Regions from separate parts of the Bacillus sp. CZDM1 genome, predicted to be linked through region 3. Evidence: riboswitches for the same ligand, from Rfam matches in the RefSeq annotation. Region 3 holds a riboswitch; each other region holds the start of a gene.
The links. Region 3 has a riboswitch for thiamine pyrophosphate ahead of tenA (thiaminase II). Riboswitches for the same ligand answer to the same signal wherever they lie in the genome.

Region 1: linked by a shared signal. The riboswitch ahead of thiT (energy-coupled thiamine transporter ThiT) and the one ahead of tenA (thiaminase II) in region 3 are both predicted to bind thiamine pyrophosphate.
Region 2: linked by a shared signal. The riboswitch ahead of ACY3XC_RS16725 (YkoF family thiamine/hydroxymethylpyrimidine-binding protein) and the one ahead of tenA (thiaminase II) in region 3 are both predicted to bind thiamine pyrophosphate.
Region 4: linked by a shared signal. The riboswitch ahead of thiC (phosphomethylpyrimidine synthase ThiC) and the one ahead of tenA (thiaminase II) in region 3 are both predicted to bind thiamine pyrophosphate.

What each region holds. Positions count from the first base shown of each region.
Region 1 covers NZ_JBUESO010000008.1:86,501-94,465, reverse strand. The annotation lists gene ACY3XC_RS18485 (transglycosylase domain-containing protein) at 82-2,112, opposite strand; gene ACY3XC_RS18480 (helix-turn-helix transcriptional regulator) at 2,223-2,678, opposite strand; gene ACY3XC_RS18475 (FeoB-associated Cys-rich membrane protein) at 2,782-2,946, opposite strand; gene feoB (ferrous iron transport protein B) at 2,964-4,970, opposite strand; gene ACY3XC_RS18465 (FeoA family protein) at 4,970-5,194, opposite strand; gene thiT (energy-coupled thiamine transporter ThiT) at 5,331-5,903, opposite strand; TPP riboswitch at 6,032-6,138, opposite strand; gene ACY3XC_RS18455 (histidine kinase N-terminal domain-containing protein) at 6,259-7,392, shown strand; gene ACY3XC_RS18450 (MerR family transcriptional regulator) at 7,602-7,965, shown strand, end outside.
Region 2 covers NZ_JBUESO010000007.1:6,570-14,534, reverse strand. The annotation lists gene ACY3XC_RS16755 (5'-nucleotidase C-terminal domain-containing protein) at 1-844, shown strand, start outside; partial or broken gene ACY3XC_RS16750 (LPXTG cell wall anchor domain-containing protein) at 863-955, shown strand; gene ACY3XC_RS16745 (SGNH/GDSL hydrolase family protein) at 1,164-1,886, shown strand; gene ACY3XC_RS16740 (penicillin acylase family protein) at 1,942-2,985, opposite strand; gene ACY3XC_RS16735 (penicillin acylase family protein) at 2,982-3,263, opposite strand; gene ACY3XC_RS16730 (penicillin acylase family protein) at 3,260-3,934, opposite strand; TPP riboswitch at 4,235-4,333, shown strand; gene ACY3XC_RS16725 (YkoF family thiamine/hydroxymethylpyrimidine-binding protein) at 4,420-5,022, shown strand; gene ACY3XC_RS16720 (ECF transporter S component) at 5,023-5,604, shown strand; gene ACY3XC_RS16715 (ABC transporter ATP-binding protein) at 5,591-7,207, shown strand; gene ACY3XC_RS16710 (energy-coupling factor transporter transmembrane component T family protein) at 7,194-7,965, shown strand, end outside.
Region 3 covers NZ_JBUESO010000006.1:7,531-15,495, reverse strand. The annotation lists gene ACY3XC_RS14950 (amidohydrolase) at 1-241, shown strand, start outside; gene ACY3XC_RS14945 (YfcC family protein) at 303-1,715, shown strand; TPP riboswitch at 2,148-2,256, shown strand; gene tenA (thiaminase II) at 2,449-3,147, shown strand; gene ACY3XC_RS14935 (ECF transporter S component) at 3,215-3,796, shown strand; gene ACY3XC_RS14930 (ABC transporter ATP-binding protein) at 3,811-5,274, shown strand; gene ACY3XC_RS14925 (energy-coupling factor transporter transmembrane component T family protein) at 5,258-6,055, shown strand; gene ACY3XC_RS14920 (transposase) at 6,184-6,471, shown strand; gene ACY3XC_RS14915 (LysM peptidoglycan-binding domain-containing protein) at 6,724-7,965, shown strand, end outside.
Region 4 covers NZ_JBUESO010000014.1:66,665-74,629, reverse strand. The annotation lists gene thiH (2-iminoacetate synthase ThiH) at 1-341, shown strand, start outside; gene ACY3XC_RS23995 (thiamine phosphate synthase) at 350-934, shown strand; gene thiC (phosphomethylpyrimidine synthase ThiC) at 1,058-2,833, opposite strand; TPP riboswitch at 2,964-3,075, opposite strand; gene bioD (dethiobiotin synthase) at 3,285-3,977, shown strand; gene bioA (adenosylmethionine--8-amino-7-oxononanoate transaminase) at 3,974-5,362, shown strand; gene ACY3XC_RS23975 (biotin transporter BioY) at 5,358-5,936, shown strand; gene ACY3XC_RS23970 (alkaline phosphatase) at 6,020-7,333, opposite strand.

The DNA.
Region 1 (7,965 bases), on a different contig from region 3:
TTTCGTTCATATTTTATAATATTTTTATTGAATATATAAATTTCTAACACAAAAGGCACGAATAATTTCGTGCCTTACGCATTAGTGATTCATATTAGGGCCAATTTTTTTCCAGCGCTTTTCCCACTTTGCCTTTTGTTTCCTCCACTTTTCTTCCCATCTCCTTGCACCTTTATTAAAATGCTCTTCAATTGTATCTAGGTTCATTTCTATTTCTTCCTCTTGCTTCTTTTGAATCAATCCATCGATGAGTGGGACATCAAAGCTGGTTGAAGGCGTGCCTTTTAATGCCTCCTTCATGACTTCACGAAATACAATGGCTGCACCCGCGCTGCTTGTAGTTTTCAAGTAGTGTTTTTCATCTGTTTTATCGTAGCCAACCCAGACCGCTCCAACTAATTGTGGAGTATAACCTACAAACCATTGATCCTTGACACCTTTAACTCCTTCAATTGGTACTTGCGTTGAGCCTGTTTTCCCAGCAATTTCTCTACCAGGGATTTGAGCGTTTTTTCCAGACCCGTGGTCAACAACGCCAAGCAGCATTGTGTTTATGTCCTCTGATACAGCTTTTGTAGTGACTCTTTCCTTTTTTTCCTTCCATTCAGCTACTGTATTCCCTTCTGCATCCACAATTTTTTTAATAACATGGGCTTTCATACGGACTCCATTATTCGGGAAGGCAGAATAGGCCTCAGCCATTATCAACGGAGATACTCCTTCTTCTACTCCTCCAAGTGCAAGTGATAGATTGCGGTCACCCTTTTCTAGTGGTATTCCAAAACGTTCCGCCGAATCTAATCCCTTTTCAATCCCAATTTCGTTCAATAACCAGACAGCTGAAACATTTTTTGACTCCTTTACTGCTTCATACATTGGAACTTCCCCAGCATATTCATAATTGTAATTACTTGGTTCATACTCACCAAAGCTCATCGGTTCATCCATTAACATATCGGTTATTTTCCAGCCATTTTCGAGTGCAGGAGTATAGACTGCAAGCGGTTTAATGGATGAACCTGGCTGTGCCTTTAACCCCGTTGCTCGATTATATCCTCTAAAAGTGTGCTCTCCGCGGCCACCTACAATGGCTCGGATTCCACCTGTTTTGGGATCAATTAATATTCCGCCGCTTTGGACCATTTGGTCAGTACCTTTTGGGAATAACTCATCTTTTTGATAGGTTTTCTCCATAGCATTCTGCATAGTAGAATCAAGCTCAGTGTAAATCTGATATCCGCCAGTTAATAATTCATCCTGTGATAAATGATATACATTAATCGCCTCTTCAAAGACTTGGTCAACATAGTGAGGATACTTCCCTCGGAACGGGTCTCCTCCTTTATCATTTAATATTACTTTTTCATTCATGGCTTGTTCATACTGCTGATTCGTTATATATCCTTGCTTCTTCATTTGTGCTAAAACAAGATTTCTCCTTTGTGTTGCTTTTTCTAAGTGGTGATAGGGATTTAAAGCAGAAGGTGCTTTAATCAAGCCTGCCAGCAATGCCGATTCGCTAATGGACAGATCCTTGACATCTTTTCCAAAGTAATTTCGTGCTGCATGCTTTATCCCCCAAGCACCATCACCAAAATATATCTGATTTAAATACATTTGAAGGATTTCCTGTTTGCTGTATTGTCGCTCAATTTGCATGGCAAGGAATACCTCATCTACTTTTCTCTTTAACGTTTTTTGAGAGGTAAGCAGTGTGTTTTTCGTTAATTGCTGGGTAATGGTACTGCCGCCTTCTACCATACCACGAGCTTTGATATCCCTTATCAGTGCTCTTGTAATACCAATATAATCGACGCCATGATGCTCGTAGAATCGGTGGTCCTCTATGGCAATGACGGCATTCTTCAAAGAGTCAGGTACCTGATTGATAGGGACACCTTCATTTTTATTTGCTGAAACTTTACTTGCAACCTCTCCATTCAAATCATAAAATACAGTTGCCTGGGGAAGCTCATTCCTTAGTGAAGAAATATCCGCATCCATTGAATATGCATATACGATACCTAAAAAGCCTAAAACTAAAAGCGAAAACGAGAGAACCATTAGTTGGTTCATATGCCATCGCTTCCAATTATTCACTACCTTTTTCATGGTTCCTCCTTATAAATATAAGCACAAATGAAGGTCATCATTTTCTTTTTCCCAAGAAAGGGTAAAATTATCCAAAAAAAAGCATTCGAAAAAAATTCGAATGCTTTTCTTTAATCGTTCTTTGTTAATTCTTTAAATCGTATTTTTGATTGTTTTTCATCAAAGCTGCTGTATACCCGATAATGTTTGTCATCCAATATTCGGAAATGCTTGCTAAGAATATTCTGTTGAAGGATGAATCCGTTTTTCCTTGAGACCTCACGCCACCAAATTCGGCCTCCAAACGTTTTCATTTTCCGATAATCAATGCCTTCGCGAGCAACAGTCTCCAAAACTTCAAGCGGTTCATTTCCAAATAGAAATTGGACCGTTTCTGTCTCCCTGAATAAAGCACATACAGTAACAACAGTAGACCAGCCTGCAAGGACCCTTCCTTTTTCGACCTGTACTAGGGTTTTCTTTGACACTCCAATGATTTCCGCCATTTTATCCTGGGTATAGCCTGCTTCTGTACGAATCAATCGCAATTTATCTGAAACTAGCATAATGATTTCTTCCCTATTCATGCTAAGACCTTCTTTCAAAAACCTACTAGTGTAATTTTACACAAGTTGCCTTATTTTTAAAAGAAAAAACTGCTATCGTTTAAATGATAGCAGTTTTAGCGTTTTATTTAGAAGGAATCCCACATTGACTTTGAGTAGAACAGGACTTTTCAAGATCACATGCTGCACATTTTCCTTTTTTTGATTTATTAATAAACTTCACTAATGCCCATGCCGCATAACCAAAAATTGCAGCGCCTATTATGAAACTACCTATATTTGCTATCATACGGAACACCTACCTAATTAGACTAATCCAAACAGTTTACCGCCTTGATAAATGACCAAACACAAAACATATGCAATAAATAGTGCGTAAAGGATAGAAAATGCAGTCCATTTCTTTGAACCTGTTTCTTTATAAATGGTTGCAGCAGTGGCTAAACATGGTATATATAATAGTATAAAAACCATAAAGCTATAGGCAGCCAGCGGTGTGTAAAAATCACTCAATAAACCTTGCAGACTCGCGTTTTCTGGAACAAAGTAAATAATATTCATGGTTGAAATAATTGCTTCTTTTGCTAAGAATCCTGTTATTAAAGATGCGGCAGCCTGCCAAGTACCAAATCCTATTGGCTCTAAAACATGAGCAAACAAATTACCTATTGCAGCTAAAAAGCTGTCATCCATATCCACTTTTAATCCATTCGGGCCTGAATATGATAATAGCCAAATGAAAACGGAGCCTGCAAAGATAAACGTTCCTGCCTTTCTAACAAAACCTTTGCCCTTATCCCAGGTACTTCTCCAAAGCGATTGAACTTGAGGAAGACGATATGGCGGCAGCTCTATAACGAATAAAGATATTTCTGATTTTAATAATGTTTTAGTAAATATTTTTGCTAGTAGTAACGCGACAACGATTCCTAGAACATAAAGACTTAATACCACTAGTGCTTTATGACCCACAAAAAATGCTCCAACAAATAACGCATAAACCGGTAAGCGTGCTGAGCATGACATTAGTGGTGTCAATAATATGGTCATTAGTCTCTCTCTTGGTGTTTCTATCGTTCTTGCAGCCATAATTCCAGGAACATTACAGCCAAATCCAATCATCATTGGAATAAATGCCTTTCCATTTAGTCCAACAGACTCCATAATCCGGTCCATTACGAGGGCAACCCTAGCCATGTACCCAGAATCCTCTAACAGGGAAATAAAAAAGAAGAGAATAAATATCTGTGGAACAAATACCAGTACCCCGCCGACACCAGCAATCAGTCCTTCAATAATCAATGCATGGATAAAGTCTGAAGCATGAATAACACCAAGGAATTTTTCGAAGCCTGTGGTCACTGGTCCTGTTAATATCCCGTCCAAAATATCAGATAATGGAGTACCCAGCCAATCAAAGGTCAGCATAAACATCAAATACATACATATTAGGAAGATTGGCATTCCTAAATAGCGATTGGTTACGATGGCGTCAATTCTTTCAGACAAAGGTACAATGGTACTCCCCTTTTGAACAGATGCCTCTACTATTTTTTCTATAACTTCTTTTCTCTTCAGATAAATATAGTTTGCCAGCGATTTAACATGACTCTTTTCTTGTTTTACGACTGATTCCAAATTTGAAACAAGTGATACTAGTATACTAGGTTCTACAAGGTCAGAAAGATAATGATTTACGTATTCATTCCCCTCAAATAGTTGTATGGCGAGCCATCTCGGTGAATGCTCTGTTTTTCCTATTAGCTCCATACTTAATTTGGTTATACCGTCCTCGATTGCTTTTCCATAGTAAACATGTTTTTTTACCTTTGAATGATCTGTACTTGTTGAGATAACTTCTATTAAAGTGTCGCAGCCTTTACCACTTCTTGCCACAACAGGTACAACGGGTACACCTAAAATCTGGGATAACTTATCTGTATCTATATTAATGCCGCGATTATTCGCGACGTCAATCATATTCAAACCAATCAAGGCAGGTTTCTCATATTCGAGAAGCTGCAAGGTCAAATGCAAATTTCGTTCTAATTGAGAAGCATCGAGAATATTTAACAGTCTATCAACTTGTTCCTCTAGAAAGTAAGTGGTAACGACTCCTTCATCCTCTGATAATGGATTCAAGGAATATATTCCAGGCAAATCAATTAATTTTCCTATATGATTCTTGAAAACCCCGACTTTCTTTTCAACTGTAACACCGCTCCAGTTGCCCACATACTCATAGGATCCTGTAAGATTATTAAACAATGAGGTTTTACCTGTATTTGGGTTTCCAATAAGGGCAATTTCCATTACACTCTCTCCACTTCTATTAAACACGCTTCTTTGCGACGGAGTCCTACACACTGTCCACAAGACTCAATCATGACTGGCCCGCCAAAAGGCATAACACATTTTACACAAACTTCAGATCCTTCTGTTATTCCAAGGTCCAATAACCTTCTTTGGACTAGGCGTCCAACCTTTGAAATATTAATTATTTTCCCTTTTTCTCCTATTTTAAAAGAACCGAACATCCTTATCACCCTATCGTATTTTAATTGAGAATGATTATCTTTATTTATAACCTCATTTTACCATTGAAAAACAGATCATTCTGTGACAAAAATTTGAAAAAAAATAGAAAAGTCACAGACTTTTCTATTTTTCAACTTATATCATTTTTTTGGGTGCTGCACTAATGACAAGGATTACAAGGACTGCGCTTACGATAAAGCTTGGAAGCATATATGTTCCATTGTAAACAAAGGAATAAACAGCAACTGGCTGACCAGCAGGTGCATATTCACCAAAGAATACGATACCCGAATACACATGAGCAAGATAACGCAAGGCACTTCCTAAAAACGTTCCTAAAAGAACAAATGTAACCCAATTTCTTGTATTATTCTTAAGAGAAGTCTTCACCTGTGAAGCAAAAATTCCAGCTAAACCAACCACTGAAAAAGCAATTCCATAATCAATAATTCCTTGAAGAAGGGTATAAATTTGAGAAAAGCCAAGGATGAATTGAAGTAAACCCAATAAAAATCCGGACAAGATTCCTCCTTTTATTCCCCAACGAAATGACATTAGGAAAATCGGAATCATCGCGATTGAAATCGAACCTCCTTGTGGCCATATCTTTAATGACAATAGCCCCGAAACAAGATCCAATAAATAAGCAAGTGCAGAAAACACGGCCACTTCAACTAAAAATAATGTGTTATTTCGTTTTTTTCCCATACATGTTCCCCCTATAGTTTGTAAATTGGAGAACGTTCGACAGGTATAACTCCTAAGAATTAATATGGCGCCTTAAAAACAAAAAAACAATGCAGGACAGTTAGGATTGTCTGCATTGTTAGCTTTTAATAGTTGGCAAACCACATCCCTACGCTAGCGTTAACTAACAGGTTCGTAGGGTCAGAACTCGAACGTTCACTCTCAGCCGCCATAAGCAGCTCCCCCTGTGGAAATATTTAATTGATTTCATAAACGAATATACTATTTTTATAGAACTTTTACAAGGAAAAACTTCCATACATGGTATAATAATAAATAACTAGTCAGTTTGACATGTCCTAGGAGGAAAACTGTGATGTTATCTGAAGTACAAACGGAATTAATAGCCTTTTTTGATGAGAATAAAGAAAGTTTAGTACGTGAGTGGGAAAAGTCAATTGTCATTTCTAACGGGGATCCCTATAAAGAAAAAATACGTGAAAATGGAATTGCTTTATTTAATGTTATCCTAACTATGCATACAATGAGTGAGGAAGAGCTATTAGAGATTATCAAAAAATATGCTCTTGAAATTTCTGAGGAAAGAGCTCTTGCGAATATTAATATTGGTGACTTTGTTTATAATGTTAATCTTGGCAGAAGTGTGTTCTACAGTTATCTACACAGGGCTGGTCTTCAGTGGGAAGACCTTCAGGAATCGATTAATAAGATAAATTATACTTTTGATAAATTTCTATATTATGCGGTTACACACTATACAGAAGCTAAAAACAAAATCATTGAAGAAAAAACAATGTTTATTGATTCAACTCATCAGGACCGATTAACACTTCTTGGCCAAATGACATCTAGTTTTATTCATGAATTTCGAAACCCTCTAACATCGATTCAAGGGTTTGTTCAGCTGCTTAAGGCTGACCATCCTAATATGAAATATTTAGAGATTATTTCCAGTGAGTTAGAACAGTTGAATTTCCGGATTTCGCAATTTTTACTTCTATCTAAAAAAGAACTAATTGGAAAAGAAAAAGAACAGTTTCATCTAAATAAATTGATTGATGAAGTCTTAAATTTCTTATATCCCAGTATTTTAGATGGTAAAGTAAAAATAAAGAAAGAAATCGTCGATGAGATCACACTTTATGGATATGCGGATGAAATGCGGCAAGTACTCATCAATATTATATTTAATGCGATTGACGTGTTAAATCATCACAGAATCTCTAATCCAATTATTGAGATTAAAAGTCATATAGAGAATCATACACATGTTATTTTCTCCATTTCCAATAATGGTCCAATGATTCCTTCAGAATTAAGTAAAACAATATTCGAGCCATTCTTTACAACCAAAAAACTCGGTACTGGTCTTGGGCTTTTCGTTTGTAAAGAAATCATTGAAAAACATAAGGGTGATTTAACCTGTATTTCAACTCCAGAATTAACTGTTTTTACACTTAAATTACCTCTTGCTGCGTCTCCTATGTAGGAGACGTTTATTTCTAATTATTTTTTGAAAATTTATAATTTTACAATTCATATAGACAAGACTTTTTTCATAAAATGTTGATACCAACTAATATACTAACTAGAACGTTTGACTGTACAGTTGTAATTTACTATAATTGTTTGTAAATTTAGTTACCGAGGTGATTTGATGGGGCTGTCTATCGTATCGGTGAATTAGCAGAAATTGCAATGGTTTCCAAACGAACAATTGATTATTATACATCAATTGGTTTATTAAGCGCAGAACGTTCGAAATCTAATTACCGAATTTATTCTGATGATTCCTTAAGGGATTTAAAGTTTATTGAAGAGTGTAAGAATTTACACTATCCGCTTGAAGAGATTAAAAGAAAACTAGATAGGAAGAAAGAAAAAAAAATTCGTGATTCAGAAGTGGAGAAGCATGTAGATGCAGTAACACAGCAAATGCAGCAGTTACAAAATGATTTAGTTGACCTAATCCCAGTTGTTGAAAAATTAGATGACCTGCAGAAAGAGAAATTCACAACAAATCTAATGTTGCTAAAATCAGTCTTGATGAAATCCCTTTTGA
Region 2 (7,965 bases), on a different contig from region 3:
TGATATGTCAAAACCATCTAAACAACGTATTGTTTCTGTATCTTATCTAAATGAAGCTGGTAAGTATGTAGAAGTTCAAGATAGTGAAAAGTACATTATTGCAACTAACGCATTTACAGCAAAAGGTGGAGACGGTTATGATGTCTTCGCAAAAGCTTATGCTGAGGGACGTGTAACTGACCTTGGTCTTTCAGATTGGGAAAACTTACGAGACCATTTAGTAAGTATTGGAAGCGAAGGAATTCCAACTGAAATCGAAGGTCGAATTGTTGATGTGAAAGATGTAGAACCAGTAGAAATTAAAGTTCCAGTAATTAAAAAAGGGAACAAGTATACAATAAGTGAAAATGCACTTGAAAAACTTGAAGATAAAACAGTAGTTATTGTTGAAGTTGATAATAAAACAAAGGCAACTTTAACACTTACTAAAGCACAAATTCAAGCTTTAAAAAATGCTAGTGCAGTGGTTGTGGTAAGCAATGGAAATATAAATGTACAAATTCCCGCTTCTATGCTGCCAATTGCAGAAAATCTTGATCTTCTTATTAAGAAAAAGCAAGAAAAAGGCGCATTAGCTGCTTATGACTTTACAATTGAAGTCGATGGCAAAGAGTATCATAAGTTCAATGAAAAAGTTAAACTTACGTTTAAGGGTGATCCCGAACAAGTTAAATATCCTGAAAGTGTAAAAGTTTACTATTGGAATGAAGCAAAAAAGAACTGGGAGCTAATCGGCGGGGAATACAATAATGGCGAAATTTCTGCTAATACAGATTACTTCGGTACATTCGGTGTATTCGAGGTTACTCCAGATTTTAAAAGGATCCCAACAAAAGGAAATTAAACTTCCGAACACAGCAACAACAACTTTAACAATTTACTTGTAGGATTAATGTTACTTTTAGCTGGTAGTGTTTTATACTTTGTTAAGAGAAGAAATATTACATTAAAATAATATGTAATAAGAAATCTTGAATAGTAGGATTTTCAGAGCTGATCAAATTCATGGAAAGTGAATTTGATCAGCTTTTTATATTTTAATTGAATATTCGACTTATCTATTAGTTCTTTTTGTATAAATATGTAATATTATGAATGTTGTGGACTAGTAATCTCTCTGTTATGATTTATGTGAGCGTTATAAAGAACGGAGGGGTAGTATAATGAGAATTAGTAAGAAGTTTAAGAGTTTATTGTTAGTAGGTGTTTTAGTAGCATCCTTACCGGTTTCCGCGTTGGCAAAAGGTCCTGAGAAAAAAACAATTGACTATGTTGCGTTAGGGGATTCACTAGCGGCAGGAGCTACACCTTTTGGAAAAAAAGATTTTGGATACCCTGATTACCTAGCTAAACGTTTTGAACAATCGCAGTACACGGTTAATTTTGACAATTTTGCTGTAGGTGGGTATAGAACGGAACATGTGTTAAAAGACCTTGAAAAGAATAAAGATAATGTAAGAGAAAGAATTAGTGAGGCCGAGTTCATTACCATTGATATTGGTGGAAATGATTTGCTGCCAGTAGTTAAAAAAGATCCAGCCAATGTACCAGCTACAATTGGCAGTATAGCAGATAATATAGATATAATTTTAGAAACAATTGATGAATTAAATCCTAATGCGAAAGTATATGTAATGGGTTATTTCAATGTCCTGCCATATATGCCAGGTCAAGAAGTTTTATTACCTATATTAGATACCTTTAATGGTGCCATTGAGCATACAGCCATTGTAAATGGTGATACCTTTGTACCTACTGCTAACATCATAGCAAAGGACTACCCAACTTATCTGCCAAACCCAGCTGATATTCATCTTAGTTTAGAAGGATATCAAGCAGTAGCAAAGGAATTTTGGAAATACATTGATAAGAGTAAAAATAAATAGAGATAGACAATTGAATTACAAAGCCCCCTTCGGAATGTTGTGAAGGGGGCTAACATTATTTTTTATTCGATTTTAAAATGTCTAATACCATCGGTTTATATTCCCAGTTGGCAAATAATAATCTTTGGTCATCGAAGTGTGGTGAAAACGGGTTGCCGCTTTGACCCGGAGGCATGATGTTAACGCTTTTCGTATTGGATTTTGAAAACTCAACGATTTGGTTATAGGTGCCTCGGTTCATATTAGGGATTGGGGCAACTCCTATTGCACCAAGCTGCTGAAAGTTGATTTTTGAAATAGGTGTCCGCCAATCCTCCAAGTTTTTACCTTGTACAGCATGCTCAAGGCTGTTTAGAACAATTTGGTATAGGTCTAAGTCACCAAGGAATGCATACTTGGTCTTAAGATCTTCCTTATTAGCATTGAGGACATGGTATAGTAAATCATTCGAGTTCCCGCCGATTCCATTCAATTGGATAAATACAGTCGATTTCACATTATCGAACCAGCTGCGGAAGATCGTCAGCCCCGGGTCATCGTATAGCCCATCATTATTTTCATCCCATTGATACATGTTCCAATTTGCTAAGATGTCCGCTGCATTCTTTACGTCCTCCGGAAGTTCCTGGTCATTGTTTATTTTTGATAAAAGTAAATCTTTAAAGAAATAGGCATTTAATTCGATGTGCCCGGCCCTTTTGTTAATTTCCTCCATATCCGACCATGATACTTTATTAAGCGAGTCAAGCTGGTCAAGGATAAATCCAACGCGATGGGTTGGTCCAAATAAAGATTCCGTATACTCCCATTCGGCACTAGGCTTATTGTTCCAGTTTGCCACATATCCTTGAGCAGGATTAATGGCTTGTGTATTAGATTCAAAAGGAGCAATTCCCTGCCAGTCCTGTGAACCATCCCCGAGCATTGGGAGGCGGTTATCTGTTTCTTCGGCTCGTAATGCATTTTGTCCTGTAATCCAGTAACCGAAGTTACCTTGCTGGTCAGAATATAAGAAGTTATGGGAGGTTGGAATTTTTTTAGCGGCCTCTTCAAATTGTTTGATATTGCTTGCTCTGTTAAAGTCGTAGAAGCCAATCATTGCTTCGATTTCCTGGCCCAGTGAGCACGTTTCTGGGTGTAGGCTGTTTGAGTATCTTTATGAACTACAGGACCGTAGATGCTTCGGTATATAGGATAGTCAATTACAGTTCCACCAGCAACTTTTATTGTTTCGATCCGAACTTCAAAATTGACCCATTTTCCTTTATGCCAATATTGTTCAGGATTCGCAGGATTAATTTTTAAAACAAAGGTGTCGATTTGATCCCCCATTCCAGTTGTAGTGGTCCAGGCAAAGTCATTCCCACGTCCGATCAAAGGAATTGGTCAGCGCCAGCAAAGGCCATTCCCACTGAATTGTAGCCCGCGCCATGAATGCTTACTTCGTGGGAAATCTGTGGAGCAGAAAAGCCCATTTGTGGTCCGCCAAGTAACAGGGTACCACCTGATGCACTTCGTGAGGGACTGACAACCCAGGCGTTACTGCCCCCTTTGTGAGGGAAACCAAACGCTTTTTCAATATCCAGTTTCATTTGCTGTTCCTGTTCTAGTTGCTTCGCCACTGCCTCACTGTTCGGGAAGTTTGTTGTATCTAGCTTACTAGCCTTTTTAACACCTTTATCTGTAGTGGTGTGAAGAGAGACAAGGGCGCTTGGGTCGTTCTTTAAATTAATGGTTTCGAATGCTTTCAACCCTTGTTCTAGGCCAAATTTCGACTGTAACTTGATTAATTGATTAGCCTTTCCAAGTTCTCCGCCCCCGCTCTCTCCAAATCTCCGCACCATTAACTGTTGGACTTTAAGAGAATCGACAATGGTCCATTTTGTTGGTTTTTGCCCCTGGAATTCTGGTGGCAGTGCAGCAGCTGGTGTGGTTTCTATGTAATGGTTGATTCCATCAATATAACCCTGTAATCCGCGCTTTACATAATTAGGAAGACGTTCAAATTGTGCAAGGGCTTCCTCATCCGTGTATCCGTCACGGCGTATTATAAACTAGCAGCAATGAAAGTTGTGGATAAAACCGACAAAAAACGTTTCCCTTTCAAAAAATCCCCTCCTAATAATAGATACATGTTCACTATAACGCATGTTTTATGTGAAAAATGTAATTTTATGAAAGGGTTTGCATTGCAAAGAATATAGAATTTCGACAGGAAAAACAAGATACGACACTGTCCGCCTGAGGTGGACAGTGTCCACGAGCGGTGACAGGCACCGCAAAACAACTTCCTTTACAAGATGGAAAATTTATCATAAGATTAAGCCAACATTTAAAATTGCATACGGTTTTTGCACTAGGGGAGCTTTTTGGCTGAGAGGACGTTTGTCCGACCCTTATGACCCGATCTAGATAATACTAGCGTGGGGAAGTGCAGGAGAAGCTTATCTTGATATTTGGCTACGGATATGATTCGACTGCATTCCCATGGGATGCAGTTTTTTTGTTGCCAAAAATTCAATGGGGGTATTGTATTATGACTAATTTTTGTGGAACAAGTGAAATCACAGGAGCGCGTTTTTCGATTTATCCGATGTCTGATAGCTTCGTAGATATTATTCTATCAGCATTAGAAGAAGTGGATACTTCAAAGGTTTGGATGGAGTCGGACGATGTGAGTACATGTGTAAGAGGCAGATCCGAGCATGTATTTGATGTCGTAAAAGCGATTTTCCTAGAGTCGACAAAAAACGGTGATCATGTTGTGCTGCAAGCCACCTTTTCAAATGGCTGTCCGGGAGATTCTGCAGGCGATGTTTATCTTTCAGAAAACGCTGATCGATTAAATGAGGAAAAATCGCTGCAGATCCAGCAAGAGGTTGCAGTTCAATTTGCGCTATACCCAATGGGTATTCCTACATATATGAATGTGATTATGGATCAGTGTAAACTTGCTCAAGGACAGGGGACTTTTACAAAAGGTGTTCACTATGCCTCAAGACTTGATGGCGATGCAAACAAGGTTTTTAAAACGTTAGAGGATGCTTTCCAGGGCGCGCACGATAGCGATTCTACTCATATTGTGATGACGGTTGTGATGTCTGCGAACAGCCCTTCAAAAAAGGGGGATAAATAAATGCTCGCAAAATGGAAACTCCGTGAGGTTATTGTTTTATCCGTACTAGCCGTTGTTTTTGCTGTCGTCTATTTGTTATTTCTCCAACTGGGGAATGTCCTTTTCGGCCTATTTGGTTTGATTGGCTATGATATTATTTTTGGAATTTGGTTTATCGTTTCGATCATTGCTGCCTATATCATCCGCAAGCCGGGTGCTGCTTTTCTATCAGAAACAGTCGCTGCTACAGTGGAAGTTATGCTTGGAAACGCCGTTGGACCACAGTTGATCATCTCCGGTATGATTCAAGGTTTAGGTGCGGAAGCTGTCTTTGCCGCAACAAGGTGGAAGAATTATTCTACCTGGGTATTGATGGCAGCAGGGATGGGTTCATCCGTATTTAGCTTTGCTTGGGGCTTTTATGTCTCAGGATATGCCGCTCTGTCGCTAGGTTATGTGACTGCGATGTTCTTTTTCCGTCTTGTGAGCGGAGCACTGCTCGCCGGATTACTTGGAAAGTATTTAAGTGAAGGTCTTGCTAGAACAGGAGCCTTAAACAGTTTCCCATTAGGAAAGGAACACAAGCGCAATGTCACCGTATGAGCAGATTAAGGCAGAGGGACTGGGATTCAGCTATGAAGAGGGCGATATTTTTACAGACCTAACCTTTTCGATTGAAAAAAATCAATCCCTGCTGTTATTAGGTCCAAGCGGTTCTGGAAAAAGTACGCTAGCCTATTGTCTCAACAAGTTATATCCAGAAGCAGTGGATGGGGTTATAAAGGGGAGCATCACTTTTGAGAGCAAGAATCTGGATGATTTTAAACCCGGTGAGCTCAACCAAAAAATAGGGATTGTGTTTCAAGACCCAGAAAGTCAATTCTGCATGCTGACCGTTGAGGAGGAAGTAGCGTTTGGCTTGGAGAATTTCCATGTACCACGGGCAGAGATGGAAGCAAAGATTGATCATGCACTAGAATTGGTCGGCTTGCAGGCTGAAAAAAAGACCACCATTCATACCCTCTCTGGAGGGCAAAAGCAGAAGCTGGCGATTGCTTGTGTCTTGGTTCTCCAGCCTGAGGTTATCATCCTTGATGAACCGACGGCTAACCTAGACCCGCTGTCAAGCTCAGACCTGGTAGAGACCATCGCTCGTTTAAAGAAAGAGCGCCCGTTTACTCTGATTGTTGTTGAACATAAGCTTGATGATTGGGTGGAACTGATTGACCGCTGCCTTGTCCTAGATTCTAGCGCGAGGATCCTTTTCGATGGCACGCGTGAACAATGTTTTGGAGAATTTGCTCCTTTTTTAAAAGAGGAAGGCATTTGGCTGCCCAAGGTAGTAGAGGCAGCCATAACAGCAAAGAAGGCTGGCGTGTATAAAGGGGAGCGACTTCCGCTCCGAAATCATGAATTACTTTCAGGACTGAAGGACCCAGTTGCTTTTTTTAAAAAAGAAATCAAAACCATGTCCAAAAGCGAACCTATCCTCGAAGTTAGTGGTCTTTCTGCTCGCGGACACTTGAAAAATGTTAGTCTGACGATTCATAAAGGAGAACTGAGTGCATTGGTTGGCGCTAATGGTTCGGGAAAAACGACGCTATCCAAATGTTTGGCCGGGCTGATTCCACTTTCACAAGGTGAGATTCATTTTCTTGGTGTCCCACTATCTAAGTGGAAGGAAAAGGATTTATTTCAGCTTATGGGCTACGTATTTCAAAATCCTGAGCATCAGTTTATCACTGACAGTGTTTATGAGGAAATTGCCTTTGGTCTGGAGCATCGGAAATCCGCTCTTTCCATCCTTGAAAAAATAGGTTTGGAAAAACACGCAAATGCCCATCCTTTTTCCCTTAGCCAAGGACAGAAGCGTCGATTGAGTGTGGCAACCATGCTCGTTCATGAACAAGAGCTGCTTATCCTGGATGAGCCGACATTTGGGCAGGATGCCAACACGGCATATGAAATCATGAGGGTTCTTGATGAAAAGAAAGGCGCAGTTTTTATGATCACCCATGATATGGAGCTGGTTGACCAATATGCTGATACCGTACATGTATTGGATGAAGGAGAGTTGATCTTCTCCGGGACACCTGAGAGCTTGTGGGAAAAGCATGAAGTTGTAGACAAAGCAAGGCTAAAGCTGCCTTTTAGGAAACAGCAGCTAAATGAAATCGTAAGGAGAGAGATTCATGTTGCTACATGAGGTGAATCCAAGTATAAAAGCATTCGCGGTTGTCATTTCTATTCTTATTTTGTCGGTGTTTTTTGATCCGATTACACCGCTTGTGACGATCCTCTGGTCCATAACGGTCACCTTCCTATTCGGCCGTGTTTCATTTAAAAAATGGCTGTTGTTATTCACTCCGTTTTTATTTATCGCGTTTATATATGTATGGACAACGATGTTGTTCCCACGGCTGCAAGCAGGCGATTCGGTCATTTGGCAATGGGGGTTCTTGAAGCTGACAGCAGAAGGCTTTCAAAGAGGAGCTTCACTTGGTTTACGAGTGTTAAGCTTTTCCACGTTATCAATCATGTTTACGTTAACGACAAAGCCAACTGACTTTCTCTTAAGCCTAATGCAGCAGTGCAAACTGCCGCCAAAGCTCGCTTATGGAATTATGGCCGGATACCGATTCCTGCCGTTAATCAAGGAGGAGTTTCAGACTCTGCAAAACGCACATCGAGTAAGAGGCGTAGCAAGGGCACGAACTATACCGGAAAAGGTAAAGCAGCTGAAGCGATACGTGATTCCACTCCTTGCCGGTGCGATTCGTAAAGCAGAACGAACCGCACTTGCGATGGAATCAAAAGGCTTCACTGGAGATAAAAATCGGATATTCTACCGTGAGATTACGGTGTCGCGTATTGATTGGCTCTTTTTTATTCTCATGATTGGTGCCGTTTGTCTCAGTGCTATTATTTCTTGGAAACTAGGATATTTACAGTTTTATAATAGAG
Region 3 (7,965 bases):
TGTATGTGAACTATGGGGAGAAGAAGCGTTGGTTAATATGAAACCGAATATGGGCGCTGAGGATTTCTCCGCTTTTCTAAAGGAAGCACCAGGAACTTATTTTTTCACAGGAACAGGTAATAGGGATAAAGGAACAGACTTCCCTCATCACCATCCTCGATTTAACATTGATGAAGACTCTTTATCTAACGGTGTTACTCTATTCGTTCATGCCGCTTTAAAGCTGCTGGGATCGTATTGAAAAAGAAATGCCCGTATTACTGTAAGAAAATATACTTTAAACCATGGGGAGTTGAATATGGATGAACCCTAATACAGAAAAGGTGAAAGCGATGAAAAGTAGAAAATGGGAAATGCCTGACACTTACGTTATTCTTTTTCTAGTCATGCTGCTGGCGGTTGCAGCAACTTATCTTACGCCGGCGGGAACATTTGAACGTGAGGTTGTAAATGGAGTTGAAAGGGTAGTACCTGACACATATAGTCAAGTTGATCGAAATCCGGCAGGTTTTATGGACATTTTTCTTGCCTTGCAATCTGGTATGGTTCAATCTGGCAGTTTAATTTTTCTCGTTCTTTTTGCAGGAGGGGCGTTTGAGATTGTGGAACGGTCTGGAGCCATTAGAGGAGGAATTCTTCGAGCCGTTAATAAAACACAAGGCAAAGAATTTTTGCTTATCGCTGTTGTTTCGATTTTGTTTGCATTAGGGGGAGCAATTGGTGCAGTTGCCAACTCCGTTATTCCGTTTGTAGCGATCGGAATGATTATCGCAAGGGCTCTTAGGCTTGATGCGATGGTGGCGGTAGCCATTACGTTTGGTGCAACATTTGCCGGTTTCAATGTAGGTTTTCTAAATCCTTATACGGTTGGAGTTGCTCAATCAATTGCCGGTCTTCCGTTATTTTCAGGAATGACGCTTCGAATTATCACGTTCGTTATTATTGTTGCAGTGACAATTTTATATACATGGAGATATGCCAAAAAAGTGTTGGCGGATCCCTCAAAAAGTTTAATTGGCGTGTTGGAAAGCTCCGGTGGTTCGAAAGAAGAATTACAAGCACCGTTTACTTCCCGACATAAAACAATTTTAAGTTTTGTAGGACTAGCGTTGGCATTCTTTGTCTATGCAACTATCGAATTTAAATGGAGTATTGATCATATGGCAGCGTTTTTTATTGTGATTGGGCTTGGTTCCGGTGTGATTGCGGGAATGAATTACAATAAAATCGCCGTCACCTTTTTAGAAGGATGCCAAAAACTTGTATATGGTGCGTTAATTATAGGTGTAGCTAGAGCTGTACTCATTATCATGGAAAATGCGAAGATTTTGGATACGGCTGTAAATGCCCTTGCAGCTCCATTAGAGAATATGCCTCCGGTATTGGCTGCACTGGGCATGTTTGCCGCAAACGCTGTTCTTAATTTTCTTGTCCCTTCGGGTAGTGGTCAAGCTATGATCGCCATGCCGATTTTATCCCCATTGGCAGACATGATTGGGATTACAAGGCAGGTTGCTGTACAAGCATTCCAATTTGGAGATGGCTTTACAAACAGTATTTTCCCAACATCAGGAACACTAATGGCGAGTCTAGCTGTCGCCGGTGTATCTTGGATAAAATGGGCAAAATGGATGCTCCCATTATTCATCATATGGTGTGGAATCGCTATTGTCATGCTCACAATCGCGGTACTTATCGGTTGGGGACCGATGTAGGCACGGTTAATCTGGGTGTTCATCCCGTCGAAATATCGGTGCCTGGTGTATTAGATAATACTATGACATTCTGGAACACCCCGTCGTTAATTGTAACAAGCAACTTTTATTGGCTATCTTTGAAGTATTCTAGAAGAAACCAAAACTTTTCCTCGACAAGAAATTCTCTTGAAATGAGGCTAAAGTTCGTTTTTCAAAAGGGTTCGCGGCACTTTTAATTAAACGTTTAGTTGAGAAGTATTAAATCGTTATTTGACGAAAGACTTAAGGATTTGAAAATATCGGTGTCACTCCCAAGGGTCTTGGGTTTTTGTTCGCTGGCTCTTACACAAAAAAACTCCCACAAAGCCTTGAATCAATTTTTACTGAATAAAATGTTTGACAATCTTGTGGATAGTGATAACATAATAATCTGAATACTAATTTCATAAAAAATACCACTAGGGGTGCCTTTTAAGAAGGCTGAGATTAAAGTGAAACTTTAAGACTCTTAGAACCTGATCTGGATCAAACCAGCGTAGGGAAGTGGTGTAACGGGAACTCCTTATGTTTCAATCACGTTCCGATACAACCACTTTCTTCCAACAGAAAGTGGTTTTTTTATTGGAAAAATACGTCCGCTGCCGGCAAACAAGGATGTATTTACAATCAATCTAACAAAGTATTAAATGTATGTTTTTGAAAACGACAATTAAACGTGAAAACTAAGCAATTAATTAAATGGAGGTATCGTATGTCTACATTTACTGAAATTCTACGAGATAAAGCAGCTCCGATATGGGATGCGAATCTAGAACACCCATTTGTTCAAGGAATTGCTAGTGGAAAATTAGATTTACAAAGTTTCCGCTATTACGTATTACAAGATTCCTATTATTTATCACACTTTGCTCGTGTTCAAGCGATTGGTGCTTCGAGAGCAGAAGATTTAAATACTACAGCAAGAATGGCTGCTCATGCGCAAGGCACTTCACAAGCAGAGTTAAGCTTACATGAGAAATTCATCAAACAACTGCACGTTACATCAGAGGAGCTTGCAAACTTCCAGCCTGCACCAACGGCTTATGCCTATACTTCCCATCTATATCGCGTTGGGGCATCTGGAAGTTTAGGAGAGATTATCGCCGCTATTCTACCATGCTACTGGATTTATTATGATATCGGTCAGCAGTTAAAAGGGGCGACACCGGATGAACCGATCTATCAGGAATGGATTGCGGCCTATGGTGGAGAATGGTTTGGCGAATTGGTTCAGGAGCAATTGGATCGTCTAGATGAGCTAGCAAAAACCGCTTCCGAAAAAGAAAAAAGTCGAATGATTGATCATTTCTTAATTAGCTGTCAATACGAATACTTATTCTGGGAAATGGCTTATACATTCGAAAAATGGCCCATTGAAGTGAATTCCCAAGAACAACTTAATATTAGCTAATAAGGGAAAGATCATGTTCGCAAAGGGGAATGAGTTCTCCCCTTTGCTAAAAAAGGAGAATGAAACAATGAAAAAAGGGTTAAAGTTAACGGACATTTTAGTAACCATCGTGATATCCATCGCATTTGGGATTGTTTACAAAATTTGGGGACCGCTTTATTACGCAGTAAAACCATTTGGATTACATATTGACCAGCTGATTTACGGAATGTGGTTTATTGCTGCGACCGTTGCGTTCTTAATCATACGCAAAGCTGGTGTGGCATTTCTTGCGGAAGTTGCGGCTTCTTCTGGAGAGTTTCTAATGGGGTCTGAATTTGGACTGGAGGTTCTTTTGTATGGTGTTGTACAGGGGTTGTTTGCTGAACTTGTCATAATGGCTTTTAGGTATAAGCGCTTTGATTTACTAGTTGTTAGCTTAGCTGGAATTGGTGCGGCAGTTGGGTCCCTATTTATGGATTACTACAAAGGATATATGGGTGATTTGTCAACATGGAACTTGATGCTGCTCATTGGTTTCAGGTTGATTGGGTCCGTTATCTTTACTGGGTTTATGGCATTTGGCATTGCGAAGGCACTAGAGGCTACAGGTGTTACCAATTTACTTCGTCCTGCTTCCAAAGAAGATTACGACGCCTTAAATCAATAATCAGGGGTGAAGACATGACAAATATAGCGATGGTCGAACAGCTTAGATTAAAGTTTCCGGGAGACGACAACCTGCTGTTCAAAGATTTATCCATTACCATTAAAAAAGGTGAGAAGGTCTTATTACTCGGACCTTCTGGATGCGGTAAGTCAACTCTTTTACAAACACTTTCAGGATTAATTCCAAAGTCTATAGAAGTACCGATCAAGTATAGAAATATTCACTATCCCGAATCCTGGGGCTATGTGTTCCAGGATCCGGATTCACAATTTTGTATGCCATATGTCGATGAAGAGCTTGCATTTGTATTAGAAAATCTTACTGTGCCAAGAGGTGAAATGCCTGATAGGATTGAAGAATTATTGTCCGCTGTCGGGCTGCGATTGGACCTCTATCATTCTTCTATCCAATCTCTATCTGGAGGCATGAAGCAGCGACTTGCGCTTGCATCCGTATTAGCACTCAATCCTGAATGTTTATTCTTAGATGAACCAACAGCGCTGATTGATGAAGAAGGCACGAAACAAATTTGGGATAGTGTAAAGAGTGTCGCTAAAGATAAAACGGTGATTATTGTCGAACACAAGATTGATCACATTTTGGATTTTATAGATCGTGTCATTGTTTTTAATTATGACGGGGTGATCATTGCAGATGATGATGTGAAAACCGTGTTTTCCTCTTATCGTAAACAACTACAAGAATATGGTATCTGGTACCCTGGGGTTTGGGATGATTACAAATTGTCTTTCGAATCGAATACTGGACACGGTTACAACCACTCGCTGATTTTAGAGGACTTTAAGGGGTACCGGAAAAAAGAAATAAAAGTTCAACTTGATCACGCTTCTGCTCAATCGGGGGAATGGATCACGGTGGTTGGTGATAATGGAGCAGGAAAAAGTACCTTGCTATTATCATTGATGCAGCTTCTGAAAACGTCGGGAACCTATGTATTGAATGGAGAAATTATACAGAATATCAAACAACTCCAAAAGGAAGCTTATTTTGTCTTTCAAAATCCTGAATATCAATTTGTCACAAACTCTGTTTATGAAGAAATCTCCTATGCTCTCACTGTGAAAAAGGAAGAACCCTCGATCATTAAAGAGAGGGTGGATGAGCTGTTAGCCATATTTGGATTATCAAAAAAACAGAACCACCATCCCTATCATCTTTCAATAGGGCAAAAACGCCGACTGAGTGTGGCGACTGCATTTGTAGAAAATCCAAAGCTTTTGCTCTTGGATGAGCCTACGTTTGGGCAGGATTCCAAGAATACATTCCATCTGCTTGAGTTGTTAGAGAGGGAACGGCAAAAAGGGTGCATCATCATCATGGTCACGCATGATTCGGAAATCGTTAAGCGTTTCGCGACAAGAGTTTGGGAGATTGATAACGGTAAGGTCGTCAAAGATTGGAAAAACGAACATGTACATCAGGGGAAGGACCAAGCAGCTTATGCACACTACATTTGATTTCAGAGAAACATGGCTTCATAAAATCAATCCAAGTCTGAAGCTCCTGACAATGATTTTCTTGTTTATCCTGGTGATTTTTATTCATAACCTTAATCAGATGATTCTTTTTACCATTGTGACAATGATCCTATTTGTATTTTTTACAGGTCATCCATATAAGCGAATTTTGCTATTCTCGATACCGTTCCTATTTATTTTCATCTCGACGACCACCTCGATGATCTTTTTTGGTAAAGGGGATACTACTATTTTCAGATGGGGTCTCGTCCATGTAACAGAAGAAAGTTTATTTCGAGGAATTCACTTGGGATTCAGGGCTTTAACCTATGCACTGCTGGGCTTAACGTTTGCCCTTACAACAAGGCCCGTGTATTTATTTTATTCGATGATGCAGCAGTTAAAGCTTAATCCAAAATATTCCTATAGTTTTATGGCTGGAATTCGCTTAATGCCGATCATGATCGAAGAATTTCAACATATTCGCAGTGCTCAAAAAGTGAGAGGAGTGAGAACCGGTGCTGGAATGAATGGTCTTTTTCACCTATTCAAAATCACTTCGATTCCATTGCTGTCTCAATGCATCCGGAGAGCTTTTCGTATAGCCGTCGCTATGGAAGCAAAGAGGTTTGATTACTCAAAGGAACGCACATTTTATTACAAAATAGGGTTTTCGAAAGTTGATGTTGTCTTTGTTGGTTATTTTGTTGTACTAACGGGTCTATCGTTTTATCTAGCTCAGGAATTCCCCTTTTTTCCAGTTACAGATGTTCGCGATTAACATATGGGTGCCTGTGGTCAAGCGCCCAAAAAATAGACATCAATAAATTCGATATTTATGATGCATTTTGGTAATTTAAATAAAACATTTTAGGAACGAATCCCATTCTATGCTGGATTCGTTTTTCGTTGTATATTTCTGCGGTAATAGATTTATTTAACCGTGAAGTGATTGGCTTTGAAATAAGTTCAAGCCCTAATAAGGAACGGATAAAAGCCACCTTCAAGGCAGCACAGAAAAAGCGAAAATTGGATACATTGGAGGGCGTTCTGATCCATAGCGACCAAGGAAGTGTTTACAGATCACACATGTATCTCAATCTAAGTAAGGAGCTACACTTCATATCAAGTATGACACAAAAGGCTAACTGTTGGGATAACGCTGTTATTGAAAGCTTTTTTTCGCAGTTATTGTAACATATCAACTTGTGATGCTTGATGAATCGTTCACCTATTAGAATTAGAAAGTACTCCTAGAATCCTAAAATTCCAATTATATATTTGCATAAAAGTCGGGATATTCATCATAAATATGGAAGTGGGACCATATTAAACTAATTTCTACTTTTTTTGACAAAAAGGGACAAAAAATTTTATAAACCATCGAATCGTTTATAGGAAATATTATGGATGACTTTCATCTTAGAGAGAATAGGAGAAGCGGTAATTTTGACTACAGAGATATTTTTAAATGGGGAATTAAAGGTAAGCAGGAAAGAAGCGCATGGAAAAGGCAAGCAACCCAAAAATTTACCAGTTTTCACTTCAAGGATGGAAAAACGGGAATATTACAAGAGCGTAAATCATTTTGATATCCGGAATGTCTTAGATGTTAAAGGATTCTTAAATGATATTCGTGCCAATTGGAATACATATGTAGCACAGGTGAGCCAATGGATTCAAAAAAATCCAGTAAAAAGATTGGTCGTGACGGGAATTTTTACCGTAGTTCTTGGTATCTCTTCGATTACTTCGAGTGCCGCAACAGTGATAGAAGAATATACCTATCAGGTAAGAAGTGGTGAAAAAATTGAAGCGATCGCTGCGAAACATGGGGTAACAGTAGAAGGAATATTAAATGCAAATGGCCTAACTTCCATTAACGGAAAGAAAATTCTCTTACCAAAAGTAGAAGATCGAATGGTTACCGCCACTGTACTAAATATTCGATCCCAACCGACCACTGAAAGTAGTATTATCGGAAAGTATAAAAAAGGTGATGTGGTTAAGTTTGTATTCGAAGAAGACGGATGGGCTGGCATTTTGATTAAAGGAAGAGTTTGTTTTGTGAGTGCGGATTATCTTACATCAAAACAAGCGGTTGAATCAAGTCCAACTACTAAAACCATGTATGTAACGGCAACATCGTTGAGAGTAAGAGAAGCAGCTTCTACGAGTAGTGCTATCATTGGCTCTTTGAAATTAAACGATCGTGTGTCCATGATATCCACTTCTAATGGTTGGGCTAAGATTCATTTCAATGGCAAAATAGCATTTGTTAGTCAAACCTATTTAACGAATAACGAACCAAACAAAAACATTAATGATACGTTGAATAACACAGGCACCTATGTGATTAAGAGCGGTGATACTTTTACAAAAATCGGTAAAACATTAGGGTTCTCTGTTTCACAGATTCAAAAACTAAATCCAGGAGTGGAACCAACAAAGATGAAAATTGGACAAACCATCAAAATCCCTTCGACTACTGCACCTACTGTCAATCAAATAATAATAACAGCTCAAATAGGCAAGGTAGATGATAACGGAACGTTTCGATTTATCACGGCTGAAGGTACTACATATGCTGCAAAAGCAACGGGCAACATGATTAATGAATTAATTAATCATCAAGGAAAGAAAGCAACACTAACACTGGAAGGAAAAAGGGGTACAAAATTGACTTTAGTA
Region 4 (7,965 bases), on a different contig from region 3:
CCGTTCCACGGTTACGTCCATACATTAACAATGCGGATAATAATTCAAAGGACGTCCACGAAAAACAGCTTTTACAAGTGATGCTGGCTTACCGCCTGTTTATGCCATTTGCGGGAATTACGATTTCCACCCGGGAAAGACCGGGATTCCGTGACCATACTGCCGGCATGGTGGCGACGAAAATGTCGGCAGGTGTGAATGTTGGCGTGGGCGGTCATGTAGAAGAACAAAAAGGCGACCAGCAGTTTGAAATTTCTGATGAAAGAACCGTTAAGGAAGTTCACGACATGATTGTCCAGAAAGGTCTGCAGCCGGTCTATACAGACTATATAAGGGTTTAGGTGAACCCATGCTCATTTATATTACCAATCGAAGGCTTTGTCAGGAGAATTTTCTCGAGAGAATTCAGCAATTAGCAAAGGGAAAGCCTCATGCCATCATGCTAAGGGAAAAAGACTTAGAGCTTCATGAATTTGAAGCTTTAGCCTTTCAAATAAACGAAATTTGTCAGTATCACGATGTCCCATTGATCATCAATCAAAATATTTCTGCAGCAGCTGAATTGGGACTAACCAATATTCATTTATCCATGTCAAATTTAAGAAAATACCAACGTGATTTGTGTTCATTTAGCGTGATTGGTGCATCTGTCCATTCAGTAGAGGAAGCAAAAGAGGCTGTATCCTTAGGTGCTGACATTTTAATTGCGGGTCATATTTTTTCAACAGATAGTAAAAAGGGAGTGCCTCCGAGAGGACTCCCCTTCCTGAAAGGGGTATGCGATTCGGTCAGTATTCCGGTATACGCCATTGGCGGAATCAAAAGAACCCACGTTAAAGAAATACGAGCAGCAGGTGCGGCGGGTTTTTGTATTATGTCTGAAGCAATGACCAGTCCTCATCCTGTTGAACTGGCAAAGCATTTTAGCATTTGAAAATAAAAGAAAGCACTTGAATTCAAGTGCTTTCTTTGGAAACCCTAATACCCGTTGGGACCATGGGGACGTTTCTCCTGGACATATTTGAACGTGACCTCAAGAACCATCCCCAAGGTACATTTATCGATAGATTTTCGATCCATCCTTGACAAATTCCTTCGCTTTTTCCTTCATACCTTCAGCAATTAAACGTTCTTCGGAATCACCCTTTTCATTCGCCATATTTCGAATGTCATGGGAAATTCTCATGGAGCAGAACTTCGGACCGCACATCGAACAGAAATGTGCTGTTTTAGCTCCTTCAGCTGGAAGCGTCTCATCGTGGTACTCTCGTGCCCTTTCTGGATCAAGTGATAAATTAAATTGGTCGTTCCAACGGAATTCAAAGCGTGCCTTCGATAAGGCATTATCACGGATCTGTGCCCCAGGATGACCCTTTGCTAAATCAGCAGCGTGTGCAGCAATTTTATAGGTAATCACCCCTTCACGTACATCATCCTTGTTGGGTAATCCCAGATGCTCCTTCGGCGTTACGTAACACAGCATGGCTGTACCGAACCAGCCAATCATGGCTGCACCAATTGCCGATGTAATATGATCGTATCCAGGAGCAATATCTGTCGTTAATGGACCTAATGTATAAAAGGGTGCTTCTTTACAAATTTCCATCTGCTTATCCACATTTTCTTTTATCATATGCATAGGGACATGTCCTGGGCCTTCAATCATTACCTGTACATCATGCTTCCACGCAATATCTGTTAATTCCCCTAATGTTTCAAGCTCAGCAAACTGCGCTTCGTCATTTGCATCCGCAATGGACCCAGGTCTTAGGCCGTCCCCAAGAGAAACAGATATATCATACTCTTTTAAAATCTCACATATTTCTTCAAAATGTGTATACAAGAAGTTTTCCTTATGGTGAGCTAAGCACCATTGAGCAAGGATGGAACCACCACGTGAGACAATACCTGTAGTACGCTTTGCGGTCATTGGAATATAGCGCAATAACACCCCTGCGTGAATCGTGAAGTAATCAACACCTTGTTCTGCCTGCTCAATTAATGTATCGCGGTACACATCCCAGGTTAAGTCCTCTGCCACCCCATTTACCTTTTCAAGTGCTTGATAAATGGGCACGGTTCCCACTGGTACTGGTGAATTTCTAATAATCCATTCCCTTGTCGTATGGATATTTTTCCCTGTAGATAAATCCATTATCGTATCAGTACCCCAGCGAGTTGCCCAAGTCATTTTTTCAACCTCTTGCTCAATAGAAGAAGATACGGCAGAATTTCCGATATTCGCATTTATTTTCACATGGAAATTCCGCCCGATAATCATGGGCTCACATTCTGGATGATTTATATTTGCTGGAATAATTGCTCTCCCTTTTGCCACCTCATCTCGTACAAAAGAAGGATCCATTTTCTCACGAATGGCAATATACTCCATCTCCTGAGTGATCATACCCTTTCTCGCATAGTGCATTTGTGTTACATTGCGGCCTTTTTTTGCACGTAATGGGCTTTTGTTAACATTCGGAAACCATTCTAAGTTTGCACGTGGATCTTCAGCACTGAAGCCATTATCTTCTGGCCTAATATCTCTGCCCTCATAGCTTTCTACATCTTTACGTTCTTCTATCCAAGTCTTACGGACTGCAGGCAGCCCTTTTCTAATATCAACGGTGTAGGTTGAGTCCGTATAAGGACCACTTGTGTCGTACACTCGTACTGGTTCGTTTTCTTCCTCACCAAAGGTATTAACGGTAGAACCTAAGCAAATTTCTCGCATCGGCACCTGAATATCAGGCCTAGATCCTTGTACATATACCTTTTTACTTCCTGTAAACTGTGATTTTAAATCCATTTTCATTTCTTCTTGCTTTTGCATGTAACTTCCTCCTTTTTTGTGTGCGGATGAAGAGTTACAACGTAGTTTTAGACAATAAAAAAGGCCCTGAATGAAATTCAGAACCTGAAACTGCCATAAAAAAGTAGCCAAAACCTGTACAATGAAGCACATAACTTTGACACTACTTCCCTACGCTGGTATCACCCAGATCAGGTTCAAAGGGTCGAAGAAATTTGCCTTCTTCTCTCAGTCCAAGCCATTGGACCCCCCTAGTAGACTACTAGAACACGATATTCAACTTTCTAGTAAAGATTACCACATGTTTCTAAATGATGGAAGTGAAATTTTTCTTATTCTTTTTTAGTAACGAAAAATCCCAAAGAGGAAAAAAGCCATCAGAACCGTCCCCCAGGACACAAAATCATTTACAGGCTCACTTTTCATATGTTAACCTATTTTCTATATTGGTTAACATATAGGGGTGAATCTTATGACAAATCATTTTTGGATTGTGGGTACAGATACAGATGTAGGAAAAACATTGGTAACCGCTTACTTCATGCGGTATTTTCAAACGAAAGGAGTGACAGCCATACCCTACAAGCCCATTCAAACTGGAATCATGGTAGAAAATACTAAGCATTTTTATGGTGACACGGAATTTTATAAGTCATTCAGTGAAGAAGTTTTAGTCGAGGAACATTTGAATAGTTATTCTTTTAAAAAGCCTGCCTCTCCCCATTATGCCGCCATGTTAGAAGGAGCAGTAATCGATGAAGCAGTCATTCTGCAGCATATCACAAAATTAATGACCATGTATGATCATGTGATTAGTGAAGGTGCAGGTGGATTATATGTGCCTTTGAACGAACAAGGTAACTATCATTTCCTCAAGCTTATTAAACAATCTCAGTTACCTGTAGTATTGGTTACCCGTACAAAGTTAGGGACGATTAATCATACATTCCTATCTCTTGAAGCTCTTAAAATATGGGAGATTCCCATTGTAGGGATCGTATTTAATGGGGATAAAGGGACTGAGCTTGAGAAAAATAACATCAGGACGATACAACAAAATACAGACCTGCCAACTCTCGTCATACCCAAGTTAGACGTTCTTTCTGATTTAAAAAATATTCAACTACCAAATACCGAGTTTCTTGAAAGGTTATCCAGTATATGACTTCTATACTTTCAAACTTACAAAAGAGAGATTTAAATCATGTTTGGCACCCTTGTTCACAAATGAAGGATTATGAAGACCTTCCGCCCATTGTCATTAAAAGCGGGAAAGGGATTTACTTGTATGATGAAAATGAAAAAAGGTATTTAGATGCGGTTTCTTCCTGGTGGGTAAATTTATTCGGACATGCCAATGAGCGAATTAGCAAAGCTTTAGCCAATCAAGCTTTTCAATTGGAACAAGTAATCTTTGCAAACTTTACACATGAACCAGCCATTCTGCTTGCTGAAAAACTAGTACAACTAACTCCGGATGGTTTAACGAAAGTATTTTTTGCCGATAACGGATCATCTGCGATAGAAATTGCTTTAAAAATGAGCTTTCAATATCATATGCAAAAAAACAAACCAAATAAAAAGCGATTTTTAGCCTTAACAGATGCCTATCATGGCGAAACACTAGGGGCCCTTTCTGTTGGAGGAGTGGAACTATATAACGAGATTTATAGACCACTATTACTAGATACCATTCGGGTACAAGGACCTGACTGTTTTAGATGTCCTTTTGGCAAGACCCCCGAAAGCTGCAGTACACCTTGTATCTCATTCATGGAAGAAAAGCTATCTCAACATCATGAAGAAATAAGTGCCATTATTATTGAACCGTTAATACAAGCAGCGGCAGGTATGAAAATGTACCCTCCCTCCTATTTAAAGAAACTAAAAGAACTTTGTTTGCACTATGATGTGCACCTGATTGCAGATGAAGTGGCAGTAGGATTTGGTCGAACGGGAACGATGTTTGCTTGTGAGCAAGCAGGAATTTCACCCGACTTTTTGTGTTTATCAAAAGGAATAACAGGCGGTTATTTACCACTTTCAGCCGTTTTAACCACAGAGGAGGTTTTTAATGCCTTCTACGATGATTATGAAACGAAAAAAGCTTTCTTACATTCTCACAGTTACACAGGTAATCCGTTAGCGTGTCGAGTCGCACTTGAAGTATTAAACATATTTGAAGAGGACCATTACTTGGAAAAAAACCGATTGAAGAGTACATACATGAATAAGCTGGCTTCCCAAGTATTTAAAGACCATCCATACGTTGGAGAATACCGACAAACCGGGATGGTAGGGGCGATTGAATTAGTAAAGAACAAAGCAACAAAGGAGCCCTTCCCTAGTGAAGAACGAATTGGATATAAAATTTATCAGCTTGCTTTGGAAAAAGGCTTGCTGCTGCGCCCTTTAGGAAATGTTCTTTATTTTATGCCGCCCTATGTCATTACAGATGAGGAAATCAAGACGATGATTTTGACCACAAATGAAGTGATTGAACATTACTTCGAAAATATCTATTTTCATAAGGCGGTGCTTGACCATTAAAAAAAATCCAACGGTTTCATTAATCAATGTATCTTTATTTGCTGCCTTAACGGCGGTTGGTGCGTTTATTAAAATTCCCTTACCCTATGTTCCATTTACACTCCAAATTCTTTTTGTCTTTTTAGCAGGTAGTTTATTAGGAAGTAAACGTGGAATGCAAAGCCAGCTTGTCTATGTAGGTATTGGCTTAGCAGGACTCCCTGTCTTTACCCAAGGCGGCGGGATTGGCTATTTTCTACAACCTACATTTGGCTATTTAATCGGCTTTATTGTTGCCGCATTTGTAATCGGCTGGATGATTGAACGAATCGCAAATCCTAAAACCTATCATTTTATTATTGCCAATTTTATCGGCCTCCTGGTCGTTTACCTCATTGGGGTACCTTACTTATACTTGGCGCTTAATACATGGCTGGGTGTTCCAAACGGCTGGGCACATATTTTAATGATTGGTTTTGTTAATAGCATCGCCGGCGACATCGTGATCTCCGTGATAACAGGTGTTTTAGCCACAAGATTACACAAAGCTTTCTTTTCAATTCGCAGCAAAAATAATACCACGATACAAAAGTGAATGTTCAATGTGTTCAATGGGGACGGTTCTGATGGACTTTATATTTTTGCGATGACCACAAGAACCGCCCCCATGGAACCCCCTTAATCTATCATCTCAAACAAAAGCTTACCAATCTCACTATTTTCCATTCTTCCACTAAACATATGTCTATTTAAGCCATATGCATAGATGGGGACGTCCTCACCAGTATGGCCTTTTGTCGTCCACCCGGTGCTGGTATAGTGATTGATGATGTCAATGAGAGCCTTTTTGGTATCTTCTACTTCCATTTCTAATGTAGATTGGATGGTTTTCAAGTCTTCTAGATGAATAGATAGGTGCATGTGACGTTTGATCCTAGCTAATTCTTTGGTTTTATGCATGTCTGCTGCAATCACAGACGGGGTCGATTTAACGGATCTAATCACAGAAGGATTCCATTTATAGTTATCATTTCGATCGATACTCATTCCGCCAGTGGAGTGGTCAGCGGTTGCAATCACGAGGGTATCCTCCCGATTTTTCGCAAATTGTACGGCCACATGAAACGCGGTTTCAAAGTCCTTCAGCTCACTCATGGCAGCTACAATATCATTGTCATGCCCCGCCCAATCAATTTGGCTTCCCTCTACCAAAAGAAAAAAACCATTTTCGTTTTGCTGCAAGCGGGTGAGTGCAGCATTGGTCATTTGCGAAAGAGAAGGTACCGTGGTTGCATAGCGATCAAGGTGTTTGGGAAGTTCCATTGGAGCAAATAAGCCTAGCAATTTCTCGTTCCGATCGGCTAAAAGTTCGATTGAATTGGTAGCATAACCAAAGCCATTTTTTATAAACTCTTCAACTAAATTACGGTCATTTCTATCGAAGTAGGAGGCTCCTCCCCCCAACAAGACATCGATTTTGTTCTCGCCATTGATTCGTTCATCCAGATAATCATCGGCAATTCCATGATAGTTTTCCCGGGATTCATGGTGTGTGGCGAACGCCGCAAGTGTAGCATGATTGATTTGACTCGTTCCTACTAGACCAGTAGATTTACCACGAAATTTAGCATATTCTAAAATACTCGGAACCGCCTGTTTTTCACTATTCAAACCAAGGGCACCATTATAGGTTTTATAGCCTGTTGCTAAAGCAGTACCTGCTGCAGCCGAGTCTGTAATGTTACTCTTTGCGTCCAATGAATAGGTCGATTGGGTACCAACAAAATATTGATCAAATAATGTCGGCCTCATAAGCCCCGTTCGCGCATCATGATTAAAGTAACGAAGACCTGTCGTGTACGAAAAACCCATCCCATCCCCTATTAATAAGATAATACTTTTTACCTTCTTCATTCTGTTGAGCGAATGGTTTAACATGGATGGTAATGTATCTAAACTAAAATCACTTAACTGAACGGTGGAATGTAACAAATAAAACAGCACCTTTCGAATTTAGGTAGTCTTTCGTTTTCTCAAACCAACGGAATCAACTCACTTCAATCAAGTTATAGCATAGAAAAAGAGAACTTTTTCATGAAATACAATTATTTAACATAAACTCAAAAAACTCTTATTATTTCTTACAAGTTGGTAATAACTAGGGACCATTTCCAATATGGATATAAAAACAGACACCTACTAAGCTGTAAGTGTCTGTTTTATAATAAGAGTTTCTGGTTTACGGTTCACCGTAACGCATCATAATGGGGTCTCTTGGATGGCTAAAATTGAAGCATGCAACTTAAAGTAACCAGCCAAAGTAAATAAGCGGAGATTTTCCGGTTAGTTGCAGAATGAAGCTTGTTTCGGGATATATAAGCGGAAGTTTTCCGCTTATGCAAAGCGAAATCCTCTATTTCCACGGTTTTCGAGTCAATAGGCGGAATTTCTCCGTTTATTTAGGCTCTTTTTGATGTTATTTACTAACTAAGCGGAATTTCTCCGTCTATTTATCAGATCGGGCCCTTAACCTGATCCCCAACCTTAAGGAGAGGTATCCCCTATACCTCATTTACTAATGATAAGGCTCACCGTAACGTTACTACCTGCGGTTTTTTATCAGT